Regions from separate parts of the Rhodococcus sp. B7740 genome, predicted to be linked through region 3. Evidence: predicted binding sites of a transcription regulator. Region 3 holds the regulator's gene; each other region holds the start of a gene.
What was found. Region 3 encodes LexA, which represses DNA repair genes until DNA is damaged. Its sites were predicted from a motif close to CGAACANNTGTTCG; they were not measured.
Positions count from the first base shown of each region.

Region 1 (7,400 bases), 2.2 Mb from region 3:
AAGACCCTCAGCGACCTCGGAACCGACTACGTGGACCTCTTTCTGATCCACTGGCCGCTCCCGACTCGCTACGACGGCGACTTCGTCTCCACCTGGAAGACGTTGGAGGAGTTCGTCGCCGACGGGCGCGCCCACAACATCGGCGTATCCAACTTCCAGCCCGCCCACCTCGACCGGTTGGCGGAGGAGACCGAGACGGTCCCCGCGGTGAACCAGATCGAGGTGCACCCGTACTTCGTCAACAACGACGTGTGGGCCTACGGCCGTGAGCACGCCATCCCCACCGAGGCGTGGTCGCCGATCGCTCAGGGCAACGTTCTCGGCGACCCCGAACTGAAGCGAATCGCCGACGCGACAGGCAAATCCGTCGCTCAGGTGGTGCTGCGCTGGCACATTCAGCGGGGCAACATCATCTTCCCGAAGTCGGTGACGCCGGAGCGTGTCAAGGCCAACTTCGAGATCTTCGACTTCGAGCTCAGCTCCGCCGACGTCGACGCCATCACGGCCCTGGACAAGGGTGAACAGGGCCGTAACGGCCCGAACCCGGACACCTTCGACATGATTCCGGACTAGATACCTCGAACTGTGGGCTCGAACGTTGTCGATACGTTCGAGCCCACAGTGGTATCACGACATCTGTGTCACGGGATCGTGAGTGCGGATCCCGTTGCGGCGGTGACCTCTTCGGAAGTGACACCGGGTGCGAGCTCGGCCAGTGCGAGGGTACCGTCGCCGACGACGTCGATGACGGCGAGGGTGGTGATGATGCGATTCACGACGCCCTGTCCGGTCAACGGCAGAGTGCAGGCGTCGAGGATCTTCGGGTTCCCGTCGCGGTCGGTGTGTTCCATGACGACGATGACGCGCCGGGCACCGTGCACGAGGTCCATCGCACCGCCCATGCCCTTGACCATCTTGCCGGGCACCATCCAGTTGGCGAGGTCGCCGGTGCGGGAGACCTGCATGCCGCCCAACACGGCGGTGTCGATGTGGCCACCGCGAATCATGCCGAAGCTCAACGACGAATCGAAGTACGCGGCACCGGGATTGACGGTGACCGTCTCCTTGCCCGCGTTGATGAGATTGGCGTCGACCTCGTCCTCGGTGGGGTACGGCCCGGTGCCGAGGATGCCGTTCTCCGAGTGCAGGGTGACCTTGACCGCGTCGGTGAGGTACCCCGGGATCAACGTCGGCAGTCCGATGCCGAGATTGACGTACTCCCCGTCGACCATTTCCGCTGCGGCGCGTTCGGCCATCTGGTCGCGTGTCCACCCTGTATTCATGCTCGAACTCCTGAACTGACGGTGCGCTTTTCGATGCGCCTGTCCTGTGGCCCGGTGTGCACGACACGTTGGACGAACACTCCGGGAAGATGTACGTGGGCCGGATCGATCTCGCCCGGCTCGACGAGATTCTCGACCTGCGCGATGGTGATCTTGCCTGCCATCGCGGCGAGGGGGTTGAAGTTCATCGCCGTCTTGTCGAACACGAGATTGCCTGCGGTGTCACCGATCTCGGCGTGCACCAGTGCGAAGTCGGCATTGATGGACTCCTCGAGAACGTAGCGCTTGTCGCCGAACACCCGAGTCTCCTTGGGCGGCGACGCGATCGAGACGGATCCGTCGGCGGCGTAGCGCCACGGCATTCCGCCGTCGGCGATGGGGCTGCCCACTCCGGCCGGAGTGAAGAACGCGGGAACACCGTTGCCGCCGGCGCGAAGTCGCTCGGCGAGCGTGCCCTGCGGGGTGAGCTCGACCTCCAGTTCGCCGGCGAGGTACTGGCGGGCGAACTCCTTGTTCTCACCGACATACGACGCGGTGACACGGCGAATGCGTCCGGCTGCCAGCAGGATTCCGAGCCCGTAGCCGTCGACGCCGCAGTTGTTGGAGAACACTTCGAGCTCGGTGGCGTCGGTGTTCGCGATGGCCTCGATGAGGGCGTCGGGGATGCCGCACAATCCGAAGCCACCGACCGCGATGGTCGCTCCTCGGCCGATGTCCGCGACCGCCTCGGCGGCGGACGCGTAGGTCTTTCCAGTCACTTGCAGCTCCTGATGTGTTCGTTGAGCAAACGTTGCACCCAGTGAACCTGAGCTGTGTATTTGGATCCGGCGAATGCTGGTTTTTGCTCGTTCGGTGAACGGATGCGGGCTCGGCGTCCACTGAGTGGACGTACTATGGGCGGGTGACCTCAGCGGAAGCCAACGCAAGTGTGATCGGCAAGATCTGTTCGTTGCTGCGCGCGGCGGGAAGCGAGGAGCCGTCGGGTGCCTCGACCACCGCGCTCGCTCGGGCGACCGGTATCGCGCGACCGACTGCACATCGCCTCTTGGCGTCTCTGGCCGACCAAGGGTTCATCGACCGCGACGCCGCCACCGGCCACTGGTCACTGGGCCCGGAGATCTACCTGCTCGGGTCGATGGCGGCATTGCGCTACGACATCACCGACCAGGCTCGAAAGATAGTGCAGGCGTTGGCTGCCGAGAGCGGAGAGAGTGCGTTCCTGTCGGTCCGGCGCGGAGCGGAGACCGTGTGCCTGCTTCGAGTGGAGGGGAGCTTTCCGCTGCGTTCGCACGTGTTGTACGAGGGGATTCGGCTTCCGCTCGGGGTGGCGTCCGCAGGTCTGGCCATTCTCGCTCACCTTCCCGATCGGGAGGTGGACGAGTACCTGGGTGGAGTCGACTTGGTTCCCGAGTGGGGAGAGACGCACTCGGACAACGCGATTCGACATCGCGTGGGACTCACCAGGACAACGGGGTTCGCCGTGAATCCTGGATTGCTGGTGGAGGGCAGCTGGGGTCTCGGTGCTGCCGTGTTCGACCGTGCCGGAGGTCCTGCGTGGGCGCTGAGCCTGACGGGTGTCGAGACGCGATTCCGTGATGATCGACGACGTGAGCTGGGCAAGCTGCTGCTCGACGCCGCCCACCGACTGACCGTGCAATTGGGGGAGCGTCCCAGCCCCGGCTAACTGTCCATCTCTTCGAGAATGTCCGCGGCGTCCTGACTGCCTGCGGTGGCCAACCGCTGCAACTCCTCGCGGTCGCCGCGTTCACCGGCGAGCTCGACGAGGATGTCGACGGCATCGCTGCTGCCCGCATCGGCGAGAGAGCGGAGTTCGTCGAGGTCGTTTCGAGAACCTGCGAGTTCGACCAACTGGTCGAGGGCGTCGTGATCGCCCTCGTGTGCCCGAGCTCGCAACTCGGCCATCTCGGACGCCGTGAAATCAGGCTCGCTCATGGGGTGGAGTGTAGAACGACGCGGCGAACAATGGCAGGTCAGTCGCCTGCTGTTCGGCTCCAGCATTTTTGTCGGTGGCCCGGGCTACTGTTCTTCTTGTTCGAACATGCGTTCTTGTTTCGGCTCACCGGGGGGGGAAGATGGGTGCTGTACCGACCGTGTCATTGGAGGCGTTGACTGCTGCTGCGCGTGCGGAGAATCGGCAGGCGGCCCGCAAGATCACCGCCTGTTACGAGGTCCATCGGAGCTGGATCACCCACGACATCGAGTGCAAGCATTACAGCCGGTACGGGCGCACCGAAATGGCCGTCGCGTTGGGGTGCTCGGCGACGGTCGCCGAATCGTATATCTCGGTCGGCGTCGCCCTGCACACCCGACTGCCCCTGTTACGGAAAGCATTCGAGGGCGGTGAGGTCGACCTTCCGCGGGTGCGGACGGTGTGCCGGATCCTCGACAACCTCTCCGACGACATCGTCACCTCCGTCGAAGCCGAGGTCGTCGAAGCAGCCCACCGGTTGTCACCGGGTCCGCTCGAGAAGGAGATCTGGGACATCCTGCTGCGGGTCGCCCCGGAAGAAGCAGCGGCACTACGCGAGTTCGCGAAGAGGTTCCGGACCGTCACCTACACCCCGGCCGGGGAACTGGCGCGGATCCGGGCGGAGTTGACCGCTCCGGAAGCTGCCGCTGCGTGGCAGTTGCTCGAGGAGATGGCCGACACCTTGTGCCCGAAAGATCCGCGCGGGAAGAAGGAACGCTTGTGCGATGCGTTCATGGCCCGCATGCACGGTGAATCGCGCTTGGCGTGCCTGTGCCGACGGGATGACTGCCCGAAGGCGGATGCGGTGTTGCCCGATCGGCGGGTGCCGTTGACGATGGTCACGGTCGATATAGCCACCCTGATCGGGTTGCTTGCGAACCCTGCGTATCTGGCCGGGCACGGTTCCATCGATCCTGATCTCGCTCGGGAGTTGGCGCGCAGCAGTCAGTGGCAGATCCTGCTCACCGAAGCAGTTACCCTCGCCGAGAAACTCGGACTGGCTGTGCAGAACCCGGAAACCGGGGAATGGGAACGAACACCGAAAACCCGAGCTCGGGAACAGGACTCAGGGTCGGCAGCGACAGCGGACACGGACGCAGACTCAGGGACGAACACTGCGTCGGGAAGACGCGCTACCGAGACCCACAGCCGCACCGACAGCAACCCGGAGCCCGAGACCGAGACCGAGTCGGAACCCGAGACCGATTCGGAACCTGAGACCGACTCGGAACCCGAGACCGAGGCCGAGTCCTGCTTGACCACAAGCACTTCCGATGATGTCGACTCCGATGCGACCACTGCCCCGGAGGCGGATCCGTCGGACGGATCCGCTGCGCGCGGTGAGCCTGACATCGAATCAACCACCCCAGCTGCACCGGTGTCGGCAGCTCAATCTGCATCCGACCCGGAACCGATTCCGGCAGTGGCTCCGACGCAGCGCAAGCGCCTGGGCCCATGCTCTCACCGGAGTCCGGCACTGCACCCGACCGAACCGAAACAGGCTCTGCTTCAGAGCGACCCGGGACGGTCCCGCCGACATCAGTACCACCACCGACAACGGGCCCCACGCCAGGAACAGTTATCTCGCCGGAACCGGGCACGGCGACGTCACCGACTTCGATGCACAATCAGACGGAGGATCCAGCGGGGGACACCTCTGCCCGTTCAGCTCCTTCCGAGACCGAGACCGAGACCGAGACCGAGACCGAGACCGGGGCAGGCGCGGACAGGCAACGGCGGACGCAATCGTTGACCTCCGCCGCAGCGCTGTTCTGTACCCATACTCCTGTCGGCCGGGGCACACGGCACAGCTCTGCCCTCGACCTGCCCTTCGCAATCCGGCCCAACAGCCGCACGATCCACACACCGGTAAGCCGCACACCCGGGGGCCTCTATCTCGGCAACGCCTCCCTCGCCGCCGCACTCGAAGCCGCCATCGCCGCCGACCCCACCCTCGGAAAGTCGGTACCCCGCGACCCCCTCACCGACCGGGCCCTGATCTACCGACCCGACGCCCTCACCGCCGCAGCGGTCCGGTTCCGCGACAAACACTGCCGCTTCCCCGGCTGCCACCGCCCCGCCGCCCGCTGCCAACTCGACCACGTGAACCCGTTCGACCACAGCAACCCCCTCGGCGGCGGCTGGACCACCGTGGGCAATCTGCAGTGCCTGTGCGAGTACCACCACTGCGTCAAGACCGCCGGCTACTGGAAAGCCGTCATGCTCCCCGGCGGAGCGATCCTGTGGACATCGACATCGAAGACCACCCGAATCACCCTGCCCGCCAACGGCACAGCCGTCCCCATCCTCGGAAACGACCTCAGACCACACATCCCCACCCAACCGGGAAACTCCGGCATCATCGCCTACCCCGACCCAACGGACAACCAACGGCCCGAGACAGACGACACGGCAGCACCGCCGTTCTAGGCGATGCTGCCGTGGATACCAGTGCCCGCTGGGTCAGATCAGGTGCTGAATGTGGTCGCGGGTGAATTCGATGCGCTCGTCTACGCGGCCGTCTCCGACCTTGTTCACCCACTCGGGGTCGGACAGCAGCGCACGTCCGACGGCCACCAGATCGAATTCGTTGTCCTGGAACTGACCGACCAGCGCGTCGAGTCCGGTGACACCGGATGCGGCGTCCTCCGACCATGCCGAGGTGAACACCGAGTCGAGGCCGACCGATCCGACAGTGATCGTCGGAACGCCGGTGAGCTTGCGGGTCCACCCGGCCAAGCCCAGCTTTCCGTCGTTGCCGTCCAGCTCCGGGAATGCCGGATCCCAGTGGCGACGGGTCGAGGCGTGCAGGATGTCCACTCCGGCGTCGACCAGGGGAGTCAGGACTCGTCCGAGTTCCTCGGGGTTCTGTGCGATCCTGGCGTCGAAGTGATTGCTCTTCCACTGCGAGAATCGGTACACGATGGCGAAGTCCTCGCCCACCGCGGCGCGGATCGCGGCGACGACCTGCGCCGGGAAGCGCGTCCGAGCTTCGAGGGAACCGCCGAACTCGTCGTCGCGTACGTTGGTTGTGGCCCAAAGGAATTCGTCGAGCAGATACCCGTGCGCGCCGTGCAGCTCCAGGCCGTCGAAACCGGTGTTCTTCGCGTTGACCGCGGCCTGTACCCACTGCGAGGTGAGTTCGTCGAGGTCGGTGTCGGTGAATGCTCGACCCACCGAAGAACCGTCGAGTGCAATCCCCGACGGGCTGACGGTAGTGACGTCCGGGAACAGGCGGGGTTCGGTGCCGCGCTCGACCCCGAGGTGTCACAGCTGCGGGATGATGGCGCTGCCCTCGGCGTGCACGGCGTCGACGACGCCCTTCCAGCCCTCGAGGCTGGCGTCACCGTAGATCCGCGGGACGCGGGTGTGAGGGCCGGCGGCGGGATCGGGAATGTAGGTGCCCTCGGTGATGATGAGGCTCGTGCCACCGGCAGCGCGTTTGCGGTAGTACTCGGCCACATCGGGACCGGGGACGCCGTCTGGGGAAAAAGCGCGCGTCATCGGGGCCATGGCGAAGCGGTTGCGCAGCTTCAGCGATTTGACCTCGAACGGCTCGAAAAGCCCGGCGGTGGACAGATGCTGTGTGGTGGATGCAGTTTCGGTCACGCCTGCGGGCAACCTGCATCGACACCGAGCTATTCCCGACGCGAGGCTGTTAGCGTCGAAGCCTTATGAGCCCTTCGCCGCTGATCTCTGCCGCCGAACTGCACGACCTCTTCGAGATGGGGCGCGGCCCGGTCGTCCTCGACGTCCGCTTCACGCTCCTCACCGGCAGCGACCGAGCCGGATACGAAGCCGGCCACATCCCGAGCGCGCAATTCGTGGACCTCGACGCGGAGCTGGCGGCTCCGCCCGACAGTCGCGGACGCCACCCGTTGCCCGACGCCGAGACGTTCGTCGCAGCGATGCGCGGTGCCGGGATCGACGACGACTCCTCCGTGGTGGTCTACGACGCAGGCCCAGCAACGGCCGCGGCGCGCGCGTGGTGGCTGCTGCGCTACTTCGGGCACCGCGACGTTCGGGTCCTCGACGGTGGCCTCGCCCAGTGGGTCGCAGCTGGATTTCCGATCGGGACCGAGCCGTCGATCGTGGCGGCCGGATCGTTCACCGCCCGACCATCGCTC
Region 1 is NZ_CP010797.1:4,451,253-4,458,652, forward strand. It holds gene NY08_RS20670 (aldo/keto reductase) at 1-573, shown strand, start outside; gene NY08_RS20675 (3-oxoacid CoA-transferase subunit B) at 642-1,283, opposite strand; gene NY08_RS20680 (CoA transferase subunit A) at 1,280-2,041, opposite strand; gene NY08_RS20685 (IclR family transcriptional regulator) at 2,185-2,967, shown strand; gene NY08_RS20690 (hypothetical protein) at 2,964-3,236, opposite strand; gene NY08_RS20695 (DUF222 domain-containing protein) at 3,377-5,026, shown strand; gene NY08_RS20700 (HNH endonuclease) at 5,023-5,703, shown strand; partial or broken gene NY08_RS20705 (NADH:flavin oxidoreductase) at 5,737-6,882, opposite strand; gene NY08_RS20710 (sulfurtransferase) at 6,948-7,400, shown strand, end outside.
Region 1: a site for LexA is predicted at 3,338-3,351, ahead of NY08_RS20695 (DUF222 domain-containing protein). Genes of this name have one in related genera too.

Region 2 (7,400 bases), 1.5 Mb from region 3:
GCCCTGGTGGTCGGTGCGTGCTCGTCCTCCGACACTGCCGGGCCCGAGCAGTCGGGAGGCGGTGATTTCGCGGCCGTCACCATCGATTCGGCACTGGGGCAGGCGGTCATCACCGAGAAGCCGGAGCGCATCGTGACTCTCGGTCAGGGCTCGGCCGAGACGGCGATCGCGCTGGGTACCGTCCCAGTCGGTGTCGAGGAGTATTCGTGGGGTGCCGACGACACCGGTTACCTGCCGTGGGTACACGACGCGGTCACCGAACTGGGGGCCGAGCTTCCCGAACAATTCACCGGCGGAACCGAACTGAACATCGAGGCCATTGCCGCCCTCGAGCCGGATCTCGTTCTGGCTCCGTGGTCCGGCATCACCCAGGACCAGTTCGACAAGCTCAGTGCCTTCGCTCCGGTGGTGGCCTACGAGGAGCAGCCGTGGACGATCACCTGGGAAGATCAGATCACCGTGATCGGCAAGGCCATGGGCGAGGAACAGAAGGCAGCCGAGGAGATCGACAAGATCAAGGCGCGCTTCGCCGACGCCGCCGCCCAGCACCCCGAGTATTCGGACGTGAGCTTTTCGTACATCTACAACACAGGTCCCGGGACGCTCGGAGTGTTCCTCGCCGACGAGCAGCGCGTCGCGATGGTGCGCGGTCTCGGGTTGCAGGTCGACCCGGTGGTGAACACGCTCGACGAGACCGAGGGCACCGACTCGTCGGTCATCGGCTTGGAGAATGCGAATCTGCTGAACGATTCCGACCTGATCTTCACGTTCTACTCGGATCCGCAGAACCGTACCGACACCGAGAATCAGCCTGCGTACCAGCAGATTCCGGCTGTTTCCCGCGGGTCGGTCGTTGCGCCGACGGATCAGTCCTTCGTCACCGGGTCGTCCATCATCAATCCGTTGACGGTGCCGTGGGCACTCGAGCGCTACGTGCCGATGATCGACGAGGCTGTCGCGAAGCTCGACGCCGGCACGTCATAGCTTGATCGAGCGGAGCGGAGCAACCACGCGACTCGTGCACAACGCCGAAGTCCACGGTCGATCTGGCAGCTCGTGTTCGAGAGATGGGCGGCCGTAGCCCGGAAGATGGCGTCCGCGGGCTGCTCTCTATCGCCCTCCCTCCATGCTGGCCTTCGCTGGAGGTTCGGGCTGTGCCCGAGGTGGTGCCGCATCACTGCGGTGACGGCATTGGCGCTTCACCCGAATCAGTTTGTCGAGCAGTCTCTTCCAGCCCCGCACCGTGTTCTCGGTGCGGGGCTGGATTGTTTCTGCGGTTCGTGTGGGCAGGCTCAGGCGATGTGGGGGCCTGCGCGGGCGTGGGATGGTCGGGGTTGTCGGTACGGGTCGACGGTGGCCGGTGGGATAAACCAGGGGTGGTTGTCGACGCCGATGAACACTTCCCAGTTGGAGTGGTGGAGGAGTCGGTGGTGGAATCCGCACAGTAGGACGAGGTTGTTCATGTCGGTGGGGCCACCGTCTGCCCAGTGCCGGATGTGATGCGCTTCTGTCCAGGCGGCGGGTTTGCCGCAGCCGGGGAACGCGCAGGTGTGATCACGGGCGATGAGCGCCTTCTTCTGTTTGGCGGTGACGGTGCGTGCGGTGCGAGCAAGGTTGATCGGGGAACCGTTCTCGTCCATGACGATCGCGGTGAGCAGGCAGTCGCAGGCGAGTTGCCGGGAGGTGTTGCGGGAGAGCGGTCCCATCCAGGGCAGCCACCCGACGGTGGTGCCGTCACCGAACAGGTCCCGGTACGCGCCGCGATCTGCGGCACAAGGTGGATTCGTCCCGTCTTCCGCATCGGGGTGGATGGAGTGTCCGGTGTTGATGTCGACCGGATCTACTTCGCCGGTGTCGGATTCGGCTGCAGCGCGCGTGGTTTCGTCGTCTGCGATGTCGTCGGCGTCGGCACTGTCGCGGAGGTCGGTGAGATCGCGCAGGCTGATGTGCAGGTTCAGGTGCGGGCGTTCACCGCCTTCGATGGGTCGATCACTCGAGGCGAGGTACTGGTCGAGGATGTGTCCGAAGGCGTCGGCTCTGCGCCTCGCGGGGCTGCGATCGTCTTGGGTGCCGTCGGCGGCGGGTCGTGGTTCGGTCAGCGGGGAGAGTGCGGTGAGCAGCTTCTCGCCGGTGATCGCATCGAAGTCTCCTCTGAGTACCAGCCGCCCGTTCAAGGTCTTGGAGGCGAAGAATTCGTTGCGGTCGGTGTCGTCGGCGGGTGGTGTCTTTCCGCCGTAGGTGTCGTGGAGTTTGGTGATCGCTTCCCGGATGCGGCCTGTGCGTGCTTCGGGTCCGGTGGCAGCGGTGATCATCGCTTTCCGGGCTATGTCCTGGCCTGCTGGGGGGAGGTTCTTGGGTGGGGTTTCGGCGAAGGTAAGGATCAAGGCGGCGTGGTCGACGGTGATGCTGCCGGTGTTCACGGCGTCGGCGATGTCGGGGAAGTTCTTCAGTCCGCGGGCGAGGGCGACGATCTTGGTGGCCTTGGACGGTGAGAGCAGGGTGGTGGAGGTGAGCCAGCCTGCGGGTCCGGGGAAGCCGAGTTTCTCCCGGGAGACGCGGGTGTCGATCTCGGCGACGAGAGCGATCCGGCGGGCTTCGAGCAGTTGGATCTGGTGGGAGACCACAGCAGACTCGGCGAGGAGTTCTGCCTCGCTCAGTTGCCAGATCGCTGCGGTCATGGGAGCAAGTGTATCGAACGCGCGTTCGACTGGCAACCATAGTGCAATCGAAAACTACTGTCCTGCTTAACTATTCGCGATCCTGAACCTGTCGGTGCGTCGTGGTAAGGGGCCGTCGGCACCCGAAGATCGCATGTCTCGGCCATTGTGGGCGAAAAGTGCACACCCGAACTTTGGTGCGTTCCTCTGGACCGCCGATCCTGAAGGTCGTCCGCACGCGGGTTTGGGCGAGACGCCGAGTTCTGCGGCAGTGTCATTGCGCAGCGACGATTGGGTGCGATGGGCTGGGTCGGCTGGGCGGCTGCGGCAGGAACCTTGAAGGCGGCCGGTTCCGATCTCTGCGTCGCAGCCGGCGCAGTGGGCGTTGCGTGGTTGATACCAACGAGACACTCGACAGGATCCGACTGCACTCGGTTTCGCCGAGCTTACTGAGCGAATCGAAGATTTGCGGTTCAAGGATCCAACGTGTCAGTACACCTCGCGCTGTCGTTCTTGTTCCAATACCTGCTCCAGGTCGCTCAATCGGTTCATCGACGACACCTGTCGCGCGGTGCGGTGATTGAGTGCCAACATCTCGCGGTGCCGGTGCACGAAGGCCCAGTAGCCGGCGGTGAAGGGGCACGCATCGTCGCCCAGTCGCTTCTTCGGGTTGAATTCGCACGGCTTGCAGTAATCGGTCATGCGGTTCAGGTATGCCCCGCCCGAGGCGTAGGGCTTGGTGGCGATCACGCCGCCGTCCGCGTGTTGACTCATGCCGATCACGTTCACTGGCATCACCCAGGCGAATCCGTCGACGAAAGCCGTTGCGAACCAGTCGGTCAGCGCTCGCGGATCCCAAGCATGTTGCAGCGCAAAGTTTCCCAGGATCATCAGTCGGGGGATGTGGTGCACCCAGCCGCGGTCGCGCACGCCGTCCACCGTCGACGACAGGCATTTCGCGACCACAGCGTCGCCGTCCAACTCGAGCAGCCAATTCGGCAGTGGCTCATGCGCTTCGAGCTTGTTGCGCTCGAGGTACTCCGGCCCCAGATGCCAGTACAGGTGCCACACGTATTCGCGCCAGCCGAGGATCTGTCGAACGAAACCCTCCACGCTCGCCAGCGGAGTGCCGTCGCGGTGGGCGTCCTCGGCGGCATGCGCCACGTCCAGCGGTTGCAGCAGGCCGAGGTTCAGTGGGACCGAGAGCAGTGAGTGAGACATCGTCCAGTCGTCGGCCATCACCGCGTCCTCGTACTTGCCGAAGTCGTCCAAGCGGTAATTCACGAAGTGCGCCAACGCGTCCGACGCCTCGGCCGCGGTCACCGCGAATACTCGGGGTCCGTCCACTCCGACGGTGTCGAGGTCCCACTCGTCGAGGTCGGCGCGCACCTGCTCGTCGATGGCATCCTCGGTCGGCCACCACGGTTCCTCCACGCCCAGGGTCAGACGCCCCTTCGGCGGTGGCGACTGGTTTTCGGCGTCGAGGTTCCACTTGCCCGAGACCGGGTCGGCACCGTCCATCAGCACATCGAATCTCTTGCGCTGCTCGCGGTAGAACGTTTCCATCCGGAAGGTGCCGCGTTCGGCCGCCCAGTCGGCGAACTCGGCACGGGGGAGTGCGAACATCGGCGTCGGGAGAATCTCCGAGACCAGGCCTTCCTCGTGCAACGCGGCGACGAACTTCTCCGCCGCGTGCGAGGTGGGCTCGAACACCACCACGGGCTTGCCGTACTCGGCCAAGCCTTCCCGATACGTCTCGGTCTGGAGGTAGGTCATCCGGTCACCCAGCTCGTCCGCCAGATGACGCATACCCGACAGCACGAGATGCAGCTTCTGTCGGTGGTAACGCCGACGCCGGAACACGCGCAGGGACTCGATCATCAGCACGTCCCGCTCGGCATGCTCGTCCACCGAGTGAAAGTGCGGGCCGAGCTGATCACCGAACAACCACAGAGCGTCCATGACCCCAGTGTTCTCCCGCCGCCTGTGCGGCAAACCCGCGTCCGACACATGGCCGGAGGATGAACACTGTCGCCGACCCAGGCGCGCCTTACTTGACCACCGACCATCCATCGCATGGACTGACCCGATGCACGCTGAGTCTGCGCTTTCCAGAAGGACGTTTCTTCGCTCGTCGTCGGTGGCCGTCGCGGTGGCCGGAGTCGCCACGACACTGCCTGCGACCGCACACGCACAGGGCAGCGACCGCGGCTTCCTGCACGGGGTCGCATCGGGAGATCCGTTGCCCGACGCGATCGTCCTCTGGACCCGCGTCACTCCCACGCCCGACGCCACCCCTGGCTCCGGCGTCGGACCTCAGGTATCGGTGACGTGGCGGATCGCCCGCAGCGCGGACATGAGTGACGTGGTCTCCTCCGGAACCGTCGCAACCGGCCCCGACGCCGACCACACCGTCAAGGTCGACGTCGACGGCCTCGCTGCCGACACGACGTACTTCTACGACTTCCGGACGAGCGACGCGGTATCGGCCGTCGGGACCACGCACACCGCTCCGCGCAACGACGCCGACATCGACGCGATGCGCTTCGGCGTCGTCTCGTGCTCGAACTGGGAGTCGGGGTACTTCGGTGCGTACCGGCATCTGGCCGCCAGGGGAGACCTCGATGCCATCGTCCATCTCGGCGACTACATCTACGAGTACGAGACGGGCGGGTTCCCGGGCCGCGACGGGGTGATCCGGCAGCATTCGCCCACCCACGAGATCGTCACGCTCGCCGATTACCGTCAGCGCCACGGTCAGTACAAGTCGGATCCCGATCTGCAGGCGGCGCATGTCGGTGTGCCATGGATCTGCACGTGGGACGACCACGAATCCGCCAACGATGCCTACGACACCGGCGCGCAGAATCACACCCCGGGCACCGAGGGCGATTGGTCCACTCGCAAGGCCAACTCCGAGCAGGCGTACTACGAGTGGATGCCGGTACGCGCCGCGGGCACCGCGACCAACCGCCATCTCTACCGCAGGCTCCGGTTCGGCAACCTGCTGGAACTATCGATGCTGGATCTGCGCACCTACCGTTTGCAGCAGGTGTTGCCGTTCAACGGGCCCGAGGTCGATTCGCCCAACCGGACCATCACCGGTGCGGAGCAGATGCAGTGGCTCACCGACGGGATCGTCTCGTCGCCGACGCAGTGGAAGATCGTCGGCAATCCGGTGATGATCACGCCCACCCTCATCCCGCCGCTCGATCGAGATGCGGCCAGGGCCGTCACCTCGCTTCTCGGAATCCCGGAGGGCGGCCTGCCGTACAACGCCGATCCGTGGGACGGGTACACCGCCGACCGGCGCAAGCTGCTCGGTGCCATCGTCGACGCTGGCGTCGACAACACCGTCTTCATCACCGGCGACATCCATTCGGCGTGGGCCTGCGAGGTGCCGCTTGATGCGGCGCGCTACGCAACGACGGAACCCGCTGCGACCGAACTCGTCGTCACCTCGGTGAGCTCGGCCAACATCGACGACCTGACGCGTACTCCGCCGCACACGCTGGGCCGGGTCGCCGAGGAAGCATTCAAGGCACTCAACCACCACGTGAAGTTCGTGGACCTCGACAGCCACGGCTTCGGCGTTTTCGAGCTCACCAAGACTGCGGCTCGGATGGACCACTGGTTCCTCACCGCCAAGGAGGATCCGCAGACCGGCGTGTACTGGGGAGCGGGCTTCACCGTGGACTCGGGCACCCAGCGCGTCCGGGCGGCGGCACCGCCTGCCTGACGACGCGCCATACTGGACGGCGTGGCTGTACCGAAAATCGTCCTGTTCTACGTCTTCACTCCGCTGCCCGATCCCGAGGCGATCCGGCTGTGGCAGCAGACGCTGGCCGCGTCCAACAACCTGACCGGACGCATCCTGATCTCAGAACACGGCATCAACGCGACGGTCGGCGGCGACGTCGACGACGTCAAACGGTACGTCCGTGGCACCCGCAGCTATCCGGCGTTCAAGTCGGCCGACATCAAGTGGTCCGATGGGCTCGGAAACGATTTCCCGAGACTGAGCGTGAGGGTGCGGGACGAGATCGTCACCTTCGGAGCCCCCGGCGAACTGAAGGTCGACGCCGACGGCGTGGTCGGCGGCGGCACCCATCTGAGCCCAGAGCAGGTGCACGAGCTCGTCGATTCCCGCGGCGACGACGTCGTCTTCTTCGATGGCCGCAACGCCTTCGAAGCCGAGATCGGAAAGTTCAAGAACGCGGTGGTGCCCGACGTCGATACGACTCGGGATTTCGTCTCCCAGCTCGATTCCGGCGCCTACGACCATCTGAAGAAGTCCCCGGTGGTCACGTACTGCACGGGGGGAGTGCGGTGCGAGGTGCTCTCGTCGTTGATGGTCGCGCGCGGGTTCGAGGAGGTCTATCAGCTCGACGGCGGAATCGTCCGCTACGCAGAGACTTTCGGTGACGACGCGCTGTGGGAGGGGTCGCTGTTCGTCTTCGACAAGCGGATGGCGCAGAACTTCTCCGACCACACCGCCGTCATCGGCCGGTGCAGTGCCTGCGGCAATCCGACGTCCCGCTATCAGGACTTCGACGGCGACGCCGGCCGTGGTCTGCGGTTGATCTGTCTCGACTGCGCGTAGAGAGATGCTGCCCTTCCGGGACGGTCTCGCACCGCTGAGACTGCTGTTGCCGCATGGTGATTCGGCTGTCACCATCGTGGAGTATCTCGAACGGGAGATGCCCGAGGACGACTGGCGGCTGGCCATGCTCGACGCCGAAG
Region 2 is NZ_CP010797.1:5,205,696-5,213,095, forward strand. It holds gene NY08_RS24415 (iron-siderophore ABC transporter substrate-binding protein) at 1-984, shown strand, start outside; gene NY08_RS24420 (HNH endonuclease signature motif containing protein) at 1,293-2,678, opposite strand; gene NY08_RS24425 (cryptochrome/photolyase family protein) at 3,147-4,619, opposite strand; gene NY08_RS24430 (alkaline phosphatase D family protein) at 4,747-6,396, shown strand; gene trhO (oxygen-dependent tRNA uridine(34) hydroxylase TrhO) at 6,418-7,260, shown strand; gene NY08_RS24440 (pseudouridine synthase) at 7,265-7,400, shown strand, end outside.
Region 2: a site for LexA is predicted at 2,693-2,706, ahead of NY08_RS24420 (HNH endonuclease signature motif containing protein). Genes of this name have one in related genera too.

Region 3 (7,400 bases):
CCGCGACGAGCTCGACCGGGTGTCCCAGTGGGTCGGTCCCGGTACCACCGCCGACGGCCACGCGGTCGACATTCTCGCCAACGTCCAGGACGGTGCCGGTGCTCGCGCGGCGCGATCCAGTGCAGCGGACGGCGTCGGACTGTTCCGTACCGAATTGTGCTTCCTCGACCGTGATTCCGAACCCACCGTCGACGAGCAGGCCGAGATCTACGCCCAGGTACTCGACGCGTTCGCGGGCAAGAAGGTCGTCGTGCGGACTCTCGACGCAGGCTCGGACAAGCCGCTTCGGTTCGCCACGCATCCCGACGAGGCAAACCCGGCCCTCGGCATTCGCGGAATCCGCATCGCCGAGGCCGACCGCGGGATTCTGTACCGCCAGCTCGACGGCATCGCGGCAGCCGCGAAGGCGACCGACTCCTCCCCGTGGGTGATGGCTCCGATGATCGCAACCGCGTTGGAGGCGAAGGATTTCGCCGCCGACGTCCGTGAACGAGGACTCACCCCCGGCGTCATGATCGAGGTACCCGCAGCCGCGCTGCTCGCCGAGCACATCCTCGAGCACGTCGATTTCCTGTCGATCGGCACCAACGACCTGGCGCAGTACACGATGGCCGCCGACCGTATGTCCGCTCAGCTCGCCGGCCTGACCGATCCGTGGCAGCCGGCGGTACTGGCACTGGTCGCCCACACCGCTGCCGCGGGAGCCAAGGCAGGCAAGCCGGTCGGGGTCTGCGGCGAGGCCGCTGCCGATCCGCTCCTGGCCTGTGTGTTGGTCGGCCTCGGCATCACCTCTCTGTCCGCTGCATCGGCTGCCGTCGCGCACGTGGGTTCGAAACTGGCGACGGTCACGCTCGATCAGTGCAAGGAAGCGGCCGCCGCAGCCCTGAAAACGGACAGCACCGCCGCCGCGCGCGAGGCAGTGAGCGCGATCCTCGGCTGATCCAATAGTGTTGCCTTCCATCATGAGAACTCTGGGTTGGACGCTGCACGGAAACGGAAAGACCGTCGAGGCCGGGGCGGTGGTCTCACCCGACGAACGATTGACGTGGCCACGCACCATCGGTATCGGAATGCAGCACGTCGTCGCGATGTTCGGTGCGACACTGCTGGTTCCGACGATCACCGGATTTCCGGTATCGACGACGCTGCTGTTCTCGGGCATAGGAACGGCACTGTTCCTCGTCATCACTGGAGGGCGCGTTCCCAGCTACCTGGGTTCGTCCTTCGCTTTCCTGGCTCCGCTCGGTGCCACCCAAGCGAACGGACCCGCCGCCCAACTCGGAGCGGTCCTGTGTGTCGGCCTCGTACTGGCCGCCGTCGGCTTCGTGGTGAAGTTCGCGGGCCAACGGGTACTCGACGCGGCCATGCCGCCCGTCGTGACCGGTGCCGTCGTCGTGCTCATCGGGCTGAACTTGGCACCGGCCGCCACCACGTCGTTCGAGGCACAGCCGCTGATCGCAGCCGTCACCCTGATCGCGATTCTGCTGGCGACGGCGCTCGGACCCGGCTTGATCGGGCGACTCGGAATTCTGCTCGGTGTCGTCGTGGGTTGGGTGTTCGCCGCCGTCACCGGGGGCATCGCGCAACCACGCCTCGACGCACTGAGCGCGGCGAGCTGGATCGGTCTGCCCGAGTTTCGCGGTCCGTCCTTCGAGCTGTCGGTGATCCTCGTGGCGCTGCCGGTGGTGATCGTCCTCGTCGCCGAGAACGTGGGACACGTCAAAGCCGTCGCCGCGATGACCGGCAAGAACCTCGACGACGTGGCCGGTGACGCATTGATCGCCGACGGGCTGGCGACCACACTCGCCGGAGCAGGCGGCGGTTCGGGAACCACCACCTACGCGGAGAACATCGGTGTCATGGCTGCCACCCGCGTGTACTCGACCGCGGCGTATTGGGTCGCATCGATCACGGCGATGGTGCTCGCGTTCTCGCCCAAGTTCGGTGCGCTGATCTTCACCGTCCCCGACGGAGTCATCGGCGGCGCAACTCTGGTGCTGTACGGCCTGATCGGGCTTCTCGGCGTACGCATCTGGACCGACGCGAAGGTCGACTTCACCGACCCGGTCAATCTCATCGTCGTTGCGGCGGCGCTGGTCGCCGGAATCGGTGACCTGACACTGTCCGTCGGATCGGTCGAACTCGGCGGTATCGCCTGGGGTTCGGTGGGCATCCTGCTGGGGTACCCGATCGTCTCGGCGCTCGCCAGGAGTGCAGGCACCCGAGGTCGTTAGCGGGGTCGGTCACGGATCGCGCGCGTTTTGGTCATCGACCACCCCGACGCCGCGGACGTAGTGTTTCCCTGTGACGTCAGTCGTACCGGCGATCGAGATTCGTAGAGATTTCGCGTGGTCGCTGCCGGTATGCACCGAACAAGGAGACATTCGTGGAACGCACACTTTTCGAGCCCGAGCACGAGCTGTTCCGGGAGTCGTACCGGAAATTTCTCGATCAGCACGTAGCGCCGAACCACGCGAAGTGGGAAGAGCAGAACATCGTCGATCGCGACGTCTGGGTCGAGGCCGGTAAGCAGGGCTTCCTCGGAACGGCAGCGCCCGAGGAATTCGGCGGCGGCGGAGTCAAGGACTTCCGCTACAACGCCATCGTCACCGAGGAAACCACCCGTGGCGGATACAGCGGTATCGGTTTCACCCTGCACAACGACGTCGTCGCGCCGTACCTGATCGATCTCGCGAACGACGAGCAGAAGGCGCGCTGGCTTCCCGGATTCTGCTCCGGCGAACTGATCACCGCGATCGCGATGACCGAGCCGGGAACCGGAAGCGACCTGCAGGGCATCAAGACCAAGGCGGTACGTGACGGCGACGACTGGGTGCTCAACGGCTCGAAGACGTTCATCACCAACGGAATCAACGCCGATCTGGTGATCGTCGTGGCCTGCACCGACCCCGAGAAGGGCGCACAGGGCTTCAGTCTGCTGGTCGTCGAACGTGACATGCCCGGATTCGAACGCGGCCGCAACCTCGACAAGATCGGCATGAAGGCCCAGGACACCGCCGAACTCAGCTTCACCGACGTTCGTGTGCCCGCCGCCAACCTGCTCGGCGACGAGGGCATGGGCTTCATCTACCTGATGCAGAACTTGCCGCAGGAGCGACTCTCGATCGCTGTCGTCGCCGCCGCGGCAATGGAATCGGCACTGGACATGACGATCCAGTACTGCCGCGACCGCAAGGCCTTCGGAAAGTCGATCGGCAAGTTCCAGAACACGCGCTTCGTGTTGGCGGAACTGGCCACCGAAACCACCGCCACCCGCATCATGGTGGACAAGTTCATCGAGCTGCTCAACGCAGACAAGTTGACTGTGCAAGAAGCCGCCATGGCGAAGTGGTGGACCACCGAGAATCAGGTCAAACTGATCGACCGGTGCCTGCAGCTGCACGGCGGCTACGGCTACATGAAGGAATACCCGATCGCCAAGGCGTACATGGATTCCCGTGTACAGACCATCTACGGCGGCACCACCGAGATCATGAAGGAGATCATCGGCCGCGGATTGAATCTGTGATCCGCTGATCCGAGACACGCGAAGGGCCGCAGCACTCCTGTGCTGCGGCCCTTCGCGTGTCACCTCGGTGACGATCCCTACAGCTTGCGCATCACGGTGACGACCTTGCCGAGGATCGCGGCGTTGTTGCCCGGGATCGGCTCGAACAGCGGGTTGTGCGGCAGCAGCCACACCTCGCCCTTGGACCGCTTGAACGTCTTGACGGTGGCCTCGCCGTCGATCATCGCAGCGACGATGTCGCCGTTGTCGGCCACGGACTGCTGACGAACCACCACCCAGTCACCGTCGCAGATGGCCGCATCGATCATCGATTCACCGACCACCTTGAGCAGGAACAGCGAACCCTGTCCGACCAGCTCGCGGGGGAGCGGGAAGACGTCCTCGACGGCTTCCTCGGCCAGAATCGGACCGCCTGCAGCGATCCGGCCCAGTACCGGCACGAACGTCGGGGTAGGCAGCCGATCCTGCTCCTCGGACGCCTGCGATCCGTCGACCGCGGCGGCTGCCTGATCGGCCTGCACCTCGTCGAGACCGCGGACGTCGACCGCGCGGGGCCGGTTGGCGTCGCGCCGGAGGAAACCCTTGCGTTCGAGCGTACGGAGCTGGTGAGCGACGGAGGAGGTCGATGTCAGGCCGACCGCGTCACCGATCTCTCGAATGCTCGGCGGGTAACCGCGCTCGGTCACCGAAGCTCGAATGACCTCGAGTACCTTCCGTTGCCGCTCGGTCAGACCCGCGCTGATGTCGGTGCCGACTTCCATGGCCTTGGATGTCGGTTCCGCGGCAGGCTTACCCGCTGCGGCCTTCGGTGCGGTGGCCCTGGCTCCGGTCGCCTTGGAACCGGTGGTCGTGGAAAGCGTGGTCGACCTCGTCGAGGTCTCGTCCTTCATGCTGTCGGCCTCCTGCTGGTGTCCTGGATCCGGTCTGCGTGGTAGGTCTGCGCGGACTGGAGTTGATGGTGTCGACTCGTGTGGCGTGTGGTTTCTGACACGAATCTAGCGTGTATCAGCTGTTGAATCAAACATCTGTTCGACTCGTGTCGCGTTTTCTGCAGACTTTGTCGGAGGCTCGTGATAGAACTTCGAACAAGCGTCCATCGAACGCCTGATCGAACAATCGATCCAACGAGCGAAGTCGAGGTTCCGATGACCATCATCACCGATCGCCCCACCGCCACCGGTGTCCGCGCCCGATCCACTGCCGTCGAGCGCCGCCGCCGGGCGCGTCCCGTTCTGCAGAGTCCCATCGGAACGCACGGTGTCACGGGAACCCGTACACAGAATTCACCGTGCCTCCCGGTCCTCGATCCGTCGTGGACCGACGTCACCGATCGCGAGCAGGCCGATCGCGAGTTCGACGCGACCTCGGCGCACTTCGCCGGCCAGCCGGTTCGGATGCGTTCGATCGTGCTGACGGTGTTGGCGGTCCTGGTGGTGGCGGGCGGGCTGATCGGCATCGCGAACCTGCGGGCCGTCGCCCCCGATGCCGGCGCGCAACCGGCGGGTGTGGTCGAGGTGCACGACGGAGCTGTCGTCGAGTACACGCCCGGCAGATGACCACCGGCACCGTCGGGTTCGAGGAGACTGAGTATCCTCGACAGACTGCCCCGATGTGCGTGCTCGTCGTCGGAGCATCGGCTACGACGGAGGATCCCTCATGCATTGCCCGTTCTGCAGGCATCCCGACTCACGCGTGGTCGACTCGCGTGAGATGGACGAGGGGCAAGCAATCCGGCGTCGTCGCTCCTGCCCGGAGTGCGGTCGCCGATTCACCACCGTCGAGGCCGCAGTGCTGGCCGTCGTGAAACGCAGTGGTGTCACCGAGCCGTTCAGCCGAGAGAAGGTCGTCAAGGGAGTCCGTCGCGCCTGCCAGGGCAGAGATGTCGACAACGACGCGCTGAACCTACTGGCACAACAGGTCGAGGACGCCATCCGTGCAGCGGGATCCGCGGAGATCCCCAGCAACGAAGTGGGCTTGGCCATCCTCGGTCCACTCCGCGACCTGGACGAAGTGGCCTACCTGCGCTTCGCTTCCGTCTACCGCTCGTTCAGCTCGGCAGAAGACTTCGAGAAGGAAATCCACGAACTGCGCAAGCACCGCGAGTCCGCAGACATCGACTGACAGGCCCGCCCATCAGCGACGCTGGTCCGAGATCGCCTTCTCGATGCGCTTCTCCGACACCGGGTACGCCGTGCGAATGCCCTGCGCGAACAGTCCGACGCGCAACTCCTCGATCATCCAGAATAGTTCCTGAACCCCGGAACTGTTCTTTCTGCTCTCCGGCAGCGAATCCAACAGTCGCCCGTACGAGGCGTACACCCGATCGAGCACGTCCATCGCAGCCGCGTCCCGGCCTGCACTGCTCGGCAGCGTCGTCAACCGCTTGGTCGCCGCGGCGAGGTAGCGCGGCAGGTCTGCGAGTCTGCGAGAGCCGAATTCGGTGACGAACCCTCGAAAGATCAAGCCGTCGAACTGTTCCCGAACATCGTCCGCCGGCTCGCCCGAGGAGGACTGAAGTTGCGCGGACAGCGCCAGGGCGGCGGTCAACACCGGGCGAACCAACGCCAGTATCGCAGCGGTGCGCTGCGGAACCTCGGCGTTGACGAGTGCCCTCAGTTTCTCGAAGGCATCCGGATCCCGGACCGGTCCTCCGTGCGCATCCATGGCCTCTTCGACCGCAAGTACTCGGCACTCCTCGAGGAGTGCGTCGACTCCACCGTACGGATTCTGGCCCAGTGCAAGACGTTCCGCGGTCGGTAGGCCGGCCAGCAATGCCTTGGTGCCCTTCGGAGCCGTCGACAGAAGCAAAGTTCTGGTTCCCGAGCGCATTGCCGCCCGCGCCTCGGCGGGGGTGCTGAGGACCCGCACCGCGACGCCGGGTCCTTCCGGAACCAGCGCCGGATAGCCGGTGACCTTCTGTCCACCGACCTGCCGAGTCACCGTCGGCTCCAACCGACCGAGCGTGCCGGAGGTCCAGGCCAGAGAGGGTGCGCGCTCCGCGTCGCCGACCGCGCTCGCCACCTGACGGCCGACCTCACCCGACAGGCTCGTCCGAAGAGCAGTCAGATCCTTGTTGCTGCCCAGCACCTTTCCGGACGGGTCGACGGCCGCGAACGTCATCTTCAGATGCTCGGGCAACGCGGCGGGGTCGAAATCCTTCGCCGTGATGTCGCACCGGGCAGCCCGGGACAACTCACGGGCCAGCGCCGTCACCAGAGTTTCCGCGCGCGGCTTCATGGCCGCCAACGCCGCGGCCGCGAAGTCGGGAGCCGGAACCACGTTGCGCCGCAGTGCCTTCGGCAGCGTCTTTATCAATGCGGTGACCAGCTCGCCGCGCATTCCCGGGACCAGCCAGTCGAATCCCACCGGCTGTACCTGAGCGAGCAGCGCGATCGGAATGCGCGCGGTGACTCCGTCGGCCGCGGTGCCCGGCTCGAACTGATACGTCAGTGGGAACTGGATCTCGCCCTGTCGCCATGCGTCGGGATACGCGCCGGTCAGTACCGAGGCCGCGTCGGAGTTGACGACGGTGGCGGTGGTGAAGTCGAGTAGGTGCGGGTCCTGTCTGCGTGCCTTCTTCCACCAGGTGTCGAAGTGTCGCGCCGACACCGCCTCCGGGGCGATACGTGCGTCGTAGAAGTCGAAGAGAGCGTCGTCGTCGACCACGATGTCTCGTCGCCGAGCGCGATGTTCTAGTTCACCGACGTCGTCGAGCAGCGCCCGGTTCTTGTGGAAGAACGCGTGCTGGGTCTTCCATTCACCCTCCACCAGCGCATGTCTGATGAACAGCTCTCGAGACGCCTCGGCGTCGATGCGGTGATAGTTCACCGGACGTTGCGTCACCAACGGAATGCCGTAGAGCGTCACCCGT
Region 3 is NZ_CP010797.1:1,350,356-1,357,755, reverse strand. It holds gene ptsP (phosphoenolpyruvate--protein phosphotransferase) at 1-940, shown strand, start outside; gene NY08_RS06180 (uracil-xanthine permease family protein) at 963-2,234, shown strand; gene NY08_RS06175 (acyl-CoA dehydrogenase family protein) at 2,387-3,529, shown strand; gene lexA (transcriptional repressor LexA) at 3,607-4,290, opposite strand; gene NY08_RS06165 (hypothetical protein) at 4,675-5,085, shown strand; gene nrdR (transcriptional regulator NrdR) at 5,186-5,650, shown strand; gene hrpA (ATP-dependent RNA helicase HrpA) at 5,663-7,400, opposite strand, start outside.

Region 4 (7,400 bases), 2.6 Mb from region 3:
TCGGAATGTCACTCGTGACCGGTGTCGCAACACCGGCGTTCGAGTCGGTCAATGAAACTGTGGGACAGCAGATCACCGAACAGGTACGCCAACAGCTCGGCGAGACTCAGCTCGCCGGTGCAAGTGCTCTCACCCTCGCGCAGCCGATCGATGTGATCGTTGCGCAATACGATCCTCTGCCCGACGGCACCGGCGGTGGCCTGTCCGCCTTCTACTACGCGCTCTTGCTCGTCCTGGCGGGCTTCACCGGTGCGACCATCGTCAGCGCACTCGTCGACGGCCTACTCGGATTCACGCCCACAGAGATCGGTCCCAAGTACATCCATCGCGGACCGACCCTGATCAACCGCTTCCGGACGCTGCTCGTGAAGTGGCTCGTCATGGTCGTACTGGCCATGCTGGTGTCTGCCCTGTATCTGCTGATCAGTCATCTGCTCGGTATGCCGATCACCCACGCCTGGACCCTGTGGATGTACGGCGCGTTCGCGATCACCGCGGTCGGCATCACGGCATTGGCGGTGATGTCCGCGTTCGGCACGGCAGGACTGCTGATCAATCTGATCGTGTTCATCATCCTGGCGTTGCCCTCCTCGGGTGGCACCATTCCCCTCGAAGCCAGCCCGCGGCTCTTCACCTGGCTCGCGCAGTTCGAGCCGATGCATCAGATCTTCCTCGGCACCCGCTCGATCCTGTACTTCAACGCCTCACTCGACGCAGGCCTGCTGCACTCGGTGGGGATGACGTCGCTCGGACTGCTCATCGGGCTCGTGTTCGGCGTGGTGTTCACCCGCATCTACGACCGCAAAGGCCTCGACCGAAGCCTCGATTCACCGGGCGCTCTCAGCTGACGCCAGTACACTCGCTCCAATGCTTGCTGTGAACACGGCCGGGAGCGTGGCGCCACGACGCGCCTTCCACGCTTACCTCGACGTCGCCATCGTCGTCCTCGTACTCGTGGGCACCAACCTCATCGCGCACTTCACCACGGTGTGGGCCAGTATCGCGACGGTTCCGATCGCCGCTGTCCTGCTGGTCGTCCTGGCGAACCGTCGCGGTCTGGGGTGGGCCGAACTGGGACTGTCTCCCAAGCAGTGGAAGACCGGATCTTTGTACGCACTCGGAGCCGTCGGGATCGTCCTCACCGTCGTCGCGATCGGTGCGTTGCTGCCGCTGACTCGGCCGTTCTTCATGGCCGACCGATACGCAACCGTATCCGCCGCCATCGTCGCGTCGATGATCGTCATTCCGCTGCAGACCGTCATCCCGGAGGAACTCGCATTCCGCGGGGTTCTGCACGGCACGTTGGGACGCATCTACGGAGCTCGCGGCGTGTTCGCTGCAGGATCTCTACTGTTCGGTCTGTGGCACATCGCGTCGTCGCTCGGGCTGACGGCGGGCAACGTGGGGCTGAGCGGGTTTCTCGGCGGCGGGCTGTTCGGGCAGATAGTCGGTATAGCGCTGGCCGTGGTGGCCACTGCGGCGGCGGGTGTGGTGTTCACGTGGCTGCGCAGCCGTAGCGGAAGTTTGATCGCCCCTATCGCCCTGCACTGGTCGTTGAACGGACTCGGCGCGCTGGCTGCCGCTCTGGTCTGGCACGCGTCGGTGAGCTGACGAGCGTGGGCGAGCCGACCAGCATGAAAGACGAGCTGCACCAGTACCTGCGGATCGCCCGCGAGAACATGCTGTGGAAGCTCGACGGTCTCACCGAGTACCAGAAACGACGGCCGATGACGCCGACTGGGACGAATCTCCTGGGCTTGATCAAGCACCTGGCGATCGTCGAGTACGGCTATTTCGGCCTCACCTTCGGCCGCGAATTCCCGGCCCGATTCACCGAACTGGAGAAATCAGCTGTCGCGCAAGCGAACTCCGATATGTGGGCCGCCGCCGATGAACCCTCCGAGTTCATCGTCGACCTGTATCGCGAGGCCTGGCTTCACGCCGACAAGACCATCGAATCGAACGACCTCGACACCGTCGGACGCGTACTGCACTGGCCCGCCGAGAAGCAGGAAGTCACGTTGCACCGTGTTCTGGTGCATGTGTGCATCGAAACGAATCGACATGCCGGGCATGCAGACATCGTGCGCGAGCTCATCGACGATTCCGTCGGGTTGCGACTGGGGAACGAAAACATGACCGACGGCGACGCAGCATGGTGGGCCGCCTACCGAGATGAACTGGAACGTGTTGCCAGAGAAGCTGATTGATAGTTCATCCGAAGATATGACGGACTGAAGTACCAGTTCGTTCGAGATACGCACCCGCGGATTCCAGTCGTACAGAGGAATCGACGCGGACATCTTCTGCCGACGGTTCCCCGTCTATAGATGGGTAGTGCGTGATGCGGCAGAGTTCTACATCTGGTGCGGACCGTTCGACGCCTCAGGCGTCGGTGATCGACTGCCCGAGGGCGTACGGGTAAGCCGCAAGGGCGGCAGATCGCACGCGTACGACGGCGTGGCGGTCCGATACCACACCCCACCGACAGGTTCTGGATAGCGAATAGTTAAGCAGGACAATAGTTTTCGGTTGCACTATGGTTGCCAGTCGAACGCGCGTTCGATACACTTGCTCCCATGACCGCAGCGATCTGGCAACTGAGCGAGAGTGAACTCCTCGCCGACGCCGCCGCGGTCTCCCACCAGATTCAGTTGTTGGAGGCCCGCCGCATCGCCCTCGTCGCCGAGATCGACACCCGCGTGAGCCGGGAGAAGCTCGGTTTCCCCGGCCCCGCCGGCTGGCTGACATCCACCACCCTGCTCTCACCGTCCAAGGCCACCAAGATCGTCGCCCTCGCCCGCGGACTGAAGAACTTCCCCGACATCGCCGACGCCGTGAACACCGGCAGCATCACCGTCGACCACGCCGCCTTGATCCTTACCTTCGCCGAAACCCCACCCAAGAACCTCCCCCCAGCAGGCCAGGACATAGCCCGGAAAGCGATGATCACCGCTGCCACCGGACCCGAAGCACGCACAGGCCGCATCCGGGAAGCGATCACCAAACTCCACGACACCTACGGCGGAAAGACACCACCCGCCGACGACACCGACCGCAACGAATTCTTCGCCTCCAAGACCTTGAACGGGCGGCTGGTACTCAGAGGAGACTTCGATGCGATCACCGGCGAGAAGCTGCTCACCGCACTCTCACCGTTGACCGAACCACGACCCGCCGCCGACGGCGCCGAGACACCCAAAACCGGAGACGATCGCAGCCCAGCCCGGCGCAGAGCCGACGCCTTCGGACACATCCTCGACCAGTACCTTGCCTCGAGTGATCGACCCATCGAAGGCGGTGAACGCCCGCACCTGAACCTGCACATCACCCTGCGCGATCTCACCGACCTCCGCGACAATGCCGACCCAGACGACATCGCCGACGACGAAACCACGCGCGCTGCAGCCGAATCCGACACAGAAGCAGGCGATCCGGTCGACATCAACACCGGTAGCCCCATCATCGACGACGCACCAACCGAGCCGGACAACGGCAGTGGCAGTGGCAGTGACCGCCGTGCAACGGATCGCGGCACATACAGGGACCTGTTCGGCGACGGCACCACCGTCGGGTGGCTCCCCTGGATGGGACCACTCTCCCGCAACACCTCCCTCCAACTCGCCTGCGATTGCGTCCTCACTGCGATCGTCATGGACGAGAACGGCTCCCCGATCAACCTCGCCCGCACCGCACGCACCGTCACCGCCAAACAACGCAAAGCCCTCATCGCCCGCGATCACGGTTGCGCTTTCCCCGGCTGCGGAAAACCCGCCGCCTGGACCGAAGGACACCACATCCGGCACTGGGGCGACGGCGGACCCACAGACATGAACAACCTCGTCCTACTGTGCGGATTCCACCACCGACTCCTCCACCACTCCGACTGGGAAGTCTTCATCGGCACCGACAACCACCCCTGGTTCATCCCACCGGCAACCGTCGACCCGTACCGACAACCCCGACCATCCCACGCCCGAGCAGGCCCCCACATCGCCTGACCCGCGCACCACACAAGCCCACAGACGACCCCAGCCCCGCACCGAGAACACGGTGCGGGGCTGGAAGAGATTGATTCAGGAACCCGAGGGAGCTGCCGGCGGTGCGGGCGGAGTCGCGCCATCGGCCGGAGCAGGCGGTGTCATGCCGTCGCCCTCAGCACCCGGAGTGGGCGGAGCAGGAGGCGTCGCACCGTCGGCCGGAGCAGGCGGCGTCGCACCGTCAGCCGGGGCAGGCGGCGTCGCACCGTCAGCCGGGGCAGGCGGCGTCGCACCGTCAGCCGGAGCAGGCGGCGTCGCATCGTCAGCCGGGGCGCACAGAGGAGCCGGTCCACCCTTGCCCGGGCCACCCTCACCCGGGCCACCTTCAGCTGGTCCACCCGGTGCACCCTTGCCCGGACCCCCGGCGGGCGGTGCAGGCGGAGTGGCCCCGTCCGCCGGTGCCGGAGGAGTTGCGCCGTCCGCAGATCCTGGCGGTGTAGGAGCGGCGGGCACCGTCGATCCGTCACCGGAGTCCGGGGTTGCCGGCACCGCAGGTACATCCGACCCGCCACCGCCGTCGGTCCGCTGTCCGAGGGTCGACGACGACGCCACCGAGGAGACTCCGGGTGAGACGTCCGGACCGGTGGCAGCGAAGACTGCCGACGCCACCAGCGCTCCTACTGCGAGTCCCGCTGCGGCCGTCGCCACCATCGGAACCCGTCCCTTCCACCGCTTCGGTTGGGTCTCTCGAACCGCGTTCCCGGGGACTGGCTCCGGGTTCGATGCGGCGGGGATCGGTTGAGTCTGATCGTTCACGTTCACTCCTTGTTCGAGTCTTTGTCGTTCGTTTCGGTCTGTCATCGACCCTGCCGCCGCTAGCTGAAGTCACCCTGAAGCCGGCCGCATCTTCAGGATCACTTCAGCTGGTGGGTGACAATCGAGGCATGACATACAGTTCCGCTCCCCGGGTGATGGTGGTGGAGGACTCGCTACCCATCCGAGAGGCGCTGGTGGCCGCGTTCGAGGACGCGGGATTCACCGCTGCGTCCTTGCCCGACGGTGACGACTTCGACACCACGATGGCAGGCTTTCGCCCGGATGTCGTGATTCTCGACGTCATGCTGCCCGGTGCGCGGGACGGGTTCGCGTTGATCGACGTCGTCCGCCAGAGCAGCGATGCAGGAATCATCATGGTCACCGCGAAGGATCAGTTGGAGGACCGCCTGCGCGGATTGAGCGACGGCGCAGACGACTACGTGGTCAAGCCGTTTCAGCTCGACGAGGTGGTCGCGCGAGCGAGATCGGTGCTGCGTAGACGCGGCAGATCCTCGGACGCAATCCAAGTGGGCGATCTGTTGGTGGACGAATCCGCGGGGGTCGTCACGCGCGCCGGTCACGTCCTCGACCTGACGGCCACCGAGCTCCGGTTGGCGACGTTTTTGGTCGCGCAGCGCGGACGCACGGTCTCCAAAACGTCCATCCTCGAATCGGTCTGGGGCTACGGCGCGTACGACGGCAACCTGGTGGAGGTGCACATCAGTGCGTTGCGTCGCAAGATGGAAGCCCATGGGCCACGGTTGATCCACACTGTCCGCGGCCTCGGTTACGCTCTGCGGGCCCCGCAGTGAACCGCACACCCACGCCCTCGTTGCGTACCCGCGTGGTCGCCACCGTCGTCGTGCTGTTCGCAATATTGCTGGTGATCGTCGGTTCGTCGGTCGATGTCGTTCTCGGTCAACAGCTTCGGCGTGATCTGGAGGCTCGGTTGACCGACAGGGCATCCCGTGCGGTCGAGCTGGTGGACAGCGGCGTCGGGCCCGGCGATCTGGTGCAGGCGTTGCAGGGCGACGCCATCCGGGTTCGCGTCACCGCCGCGGACGGCACGGTATACGGCGTACCCGGCAGCGGACCGCCCGGCCCGGATATCAGGCCCGCGACCCCGGCTCCGCCCGCCGGCCAGTCGAAGGCTCCCAGCCCTCCCGGTCCACCCGATCCTCCTGCCCCGCCGTCGGATTCGTTGGAAATCACCGAGCCCCTGCCCGATGGATCGACGCTGTCACTGCTCGGCGACACCACCGCGATCGCAGATGTGCGCCGACAATTGCGCATTCTCATGGTGGGTGCCGGTGCAGTCACTCTGCTACTGGCCGCCGCCGCATTGATCTACGCGGTCAGGCGCGCCTTGTCCCCCCTGGACTCGATGACGTCGGTCGCACGCCGAATCACCAACGGCGACAGAGGGCGACGGCTACTGCCGTCCAAGCCGAAGACCGACCTGGGCCGCACCGCATCGGCCGTCGACGAGATGCTCGACGCCCTCGAGGATGCCGAGCGCAAGGAAGCTGCGGCAGCCCAGTCGGCGCGTCGGGCAGAGGAGGACATGCGCCGATTCCTGGCCGACGCGGCACACGAATTGCGCACACCCGTGGCCGGGATCTCGGCGCTGGCCCAGTCGTTGCAGCGCGACGCGGAGCACCGCCCCGATCGGGTCGGCAGGTGGAGCGAGTTGCTGGTCGGCGAGTCCGCCAGGGCCTCGCGCCTGGTGGGCGACATGCTCGATTCCGTTCGTGCAGAGAACACTTCGGAGCTGGAGTTGTCCGACGCGGATCTCGCCGACGTGGTCCGACGCACCGTCGAGCGTGCTGCACTGCTGTCCCCGCAGGTCCGGTTCGAGGTCGACGCCTCGCAACCGGTGCCGGTCAGGGTGGACGTCGGCCGCATCGAGCAAGTTCTGTCGAACGTACTCGACAACGCCGCTCGCTTCACGCCGCCGGACGGTAGCGTCCGAGTGACGACAGGAACCGATTCACAGGCGTTCGTCACCGTCGACGACGACGGTCCCGGTGTCGCCGAAGCCGATCGTGAGCGGATCTTCGAACGGCTCGTGCGGCTGAATGCTGCGCGTGACCGTTCTTCCGGCGGCGTCGGGCTCGGGTTGTCCATAGCGCGCACACTGGCGCGCGCTCATGGCGGCGAACTCGTCTGTGCCGCAGGGCCTACCGGCGCGCGGTTCCGACTGACACTTCCTGGCCCCACGGGTCGTTCCGCGGGCTCCACTCCGGCGAACCACCGATAGCTACTCGACGATCAAGTCCATCAACAGGCTGTCGTGCCAGCCGCTCGGGCCCTTCTCGTATCGACGCATGATCCCGACCGGCTCGAATCCGACTGCGCTGTAACAGGCTATCGCTGCCGCGTTGTCGGCAGCGGGGTCGATCACCACACGATGATGCCCCAGTTCGGCGGTCAGGTACCGCACCAGCGTGCCCACGGCATCCTTTCCGACGCCGCGGCCGTGCACTGCCGGGTCGAGGAAGATATCGATCGACGCGTGCCGGTACATCGGATCGGTCTCTTCGCCGTACTGGATCAATCCCACTGGTGCGCAATCCAATTCGACGACCAGACGCTTCTCGTCGG
Region 4 is NZ_CP010797.1:3,980,063-3,987,462, reverse strand. It holds gene NY08_RS18540 (YhgE/Pip domain-containing protein) at 1-848, shown strand, start outside; gene NY08_RS18535 (CPBP family intramembrane glutamic endopeptidase) at 868-1,611, shown strand; gene NY08_RS18530 (DinB family protein) at 1,635-2,210, shown strand; gene NY08_RS18525 (HNH endonuclease signature motif containing protein) at 2,580-4,001, shown strand; gene NY08_RS25915 (hypothetical protein) at 4,077-4,796, opposite strand; gene NY08_RS18515 (response regulator transcription factor) at 4,925-5,608, shown strand; gene NY08_RS18510 (sensor histidine kinase) at 5,605-7,056, shown strand; gene NY08_RS18505 (GNAT family N-acetyltransferase) at 7,057-7,400, opposite strand, start outside.
Region 4: a site for LexA is predicted at 2,552-2,565, ahead of NY08_RS18525 (HNH endonuclease signature motif containing protein). Genes of this name have one in related genera too.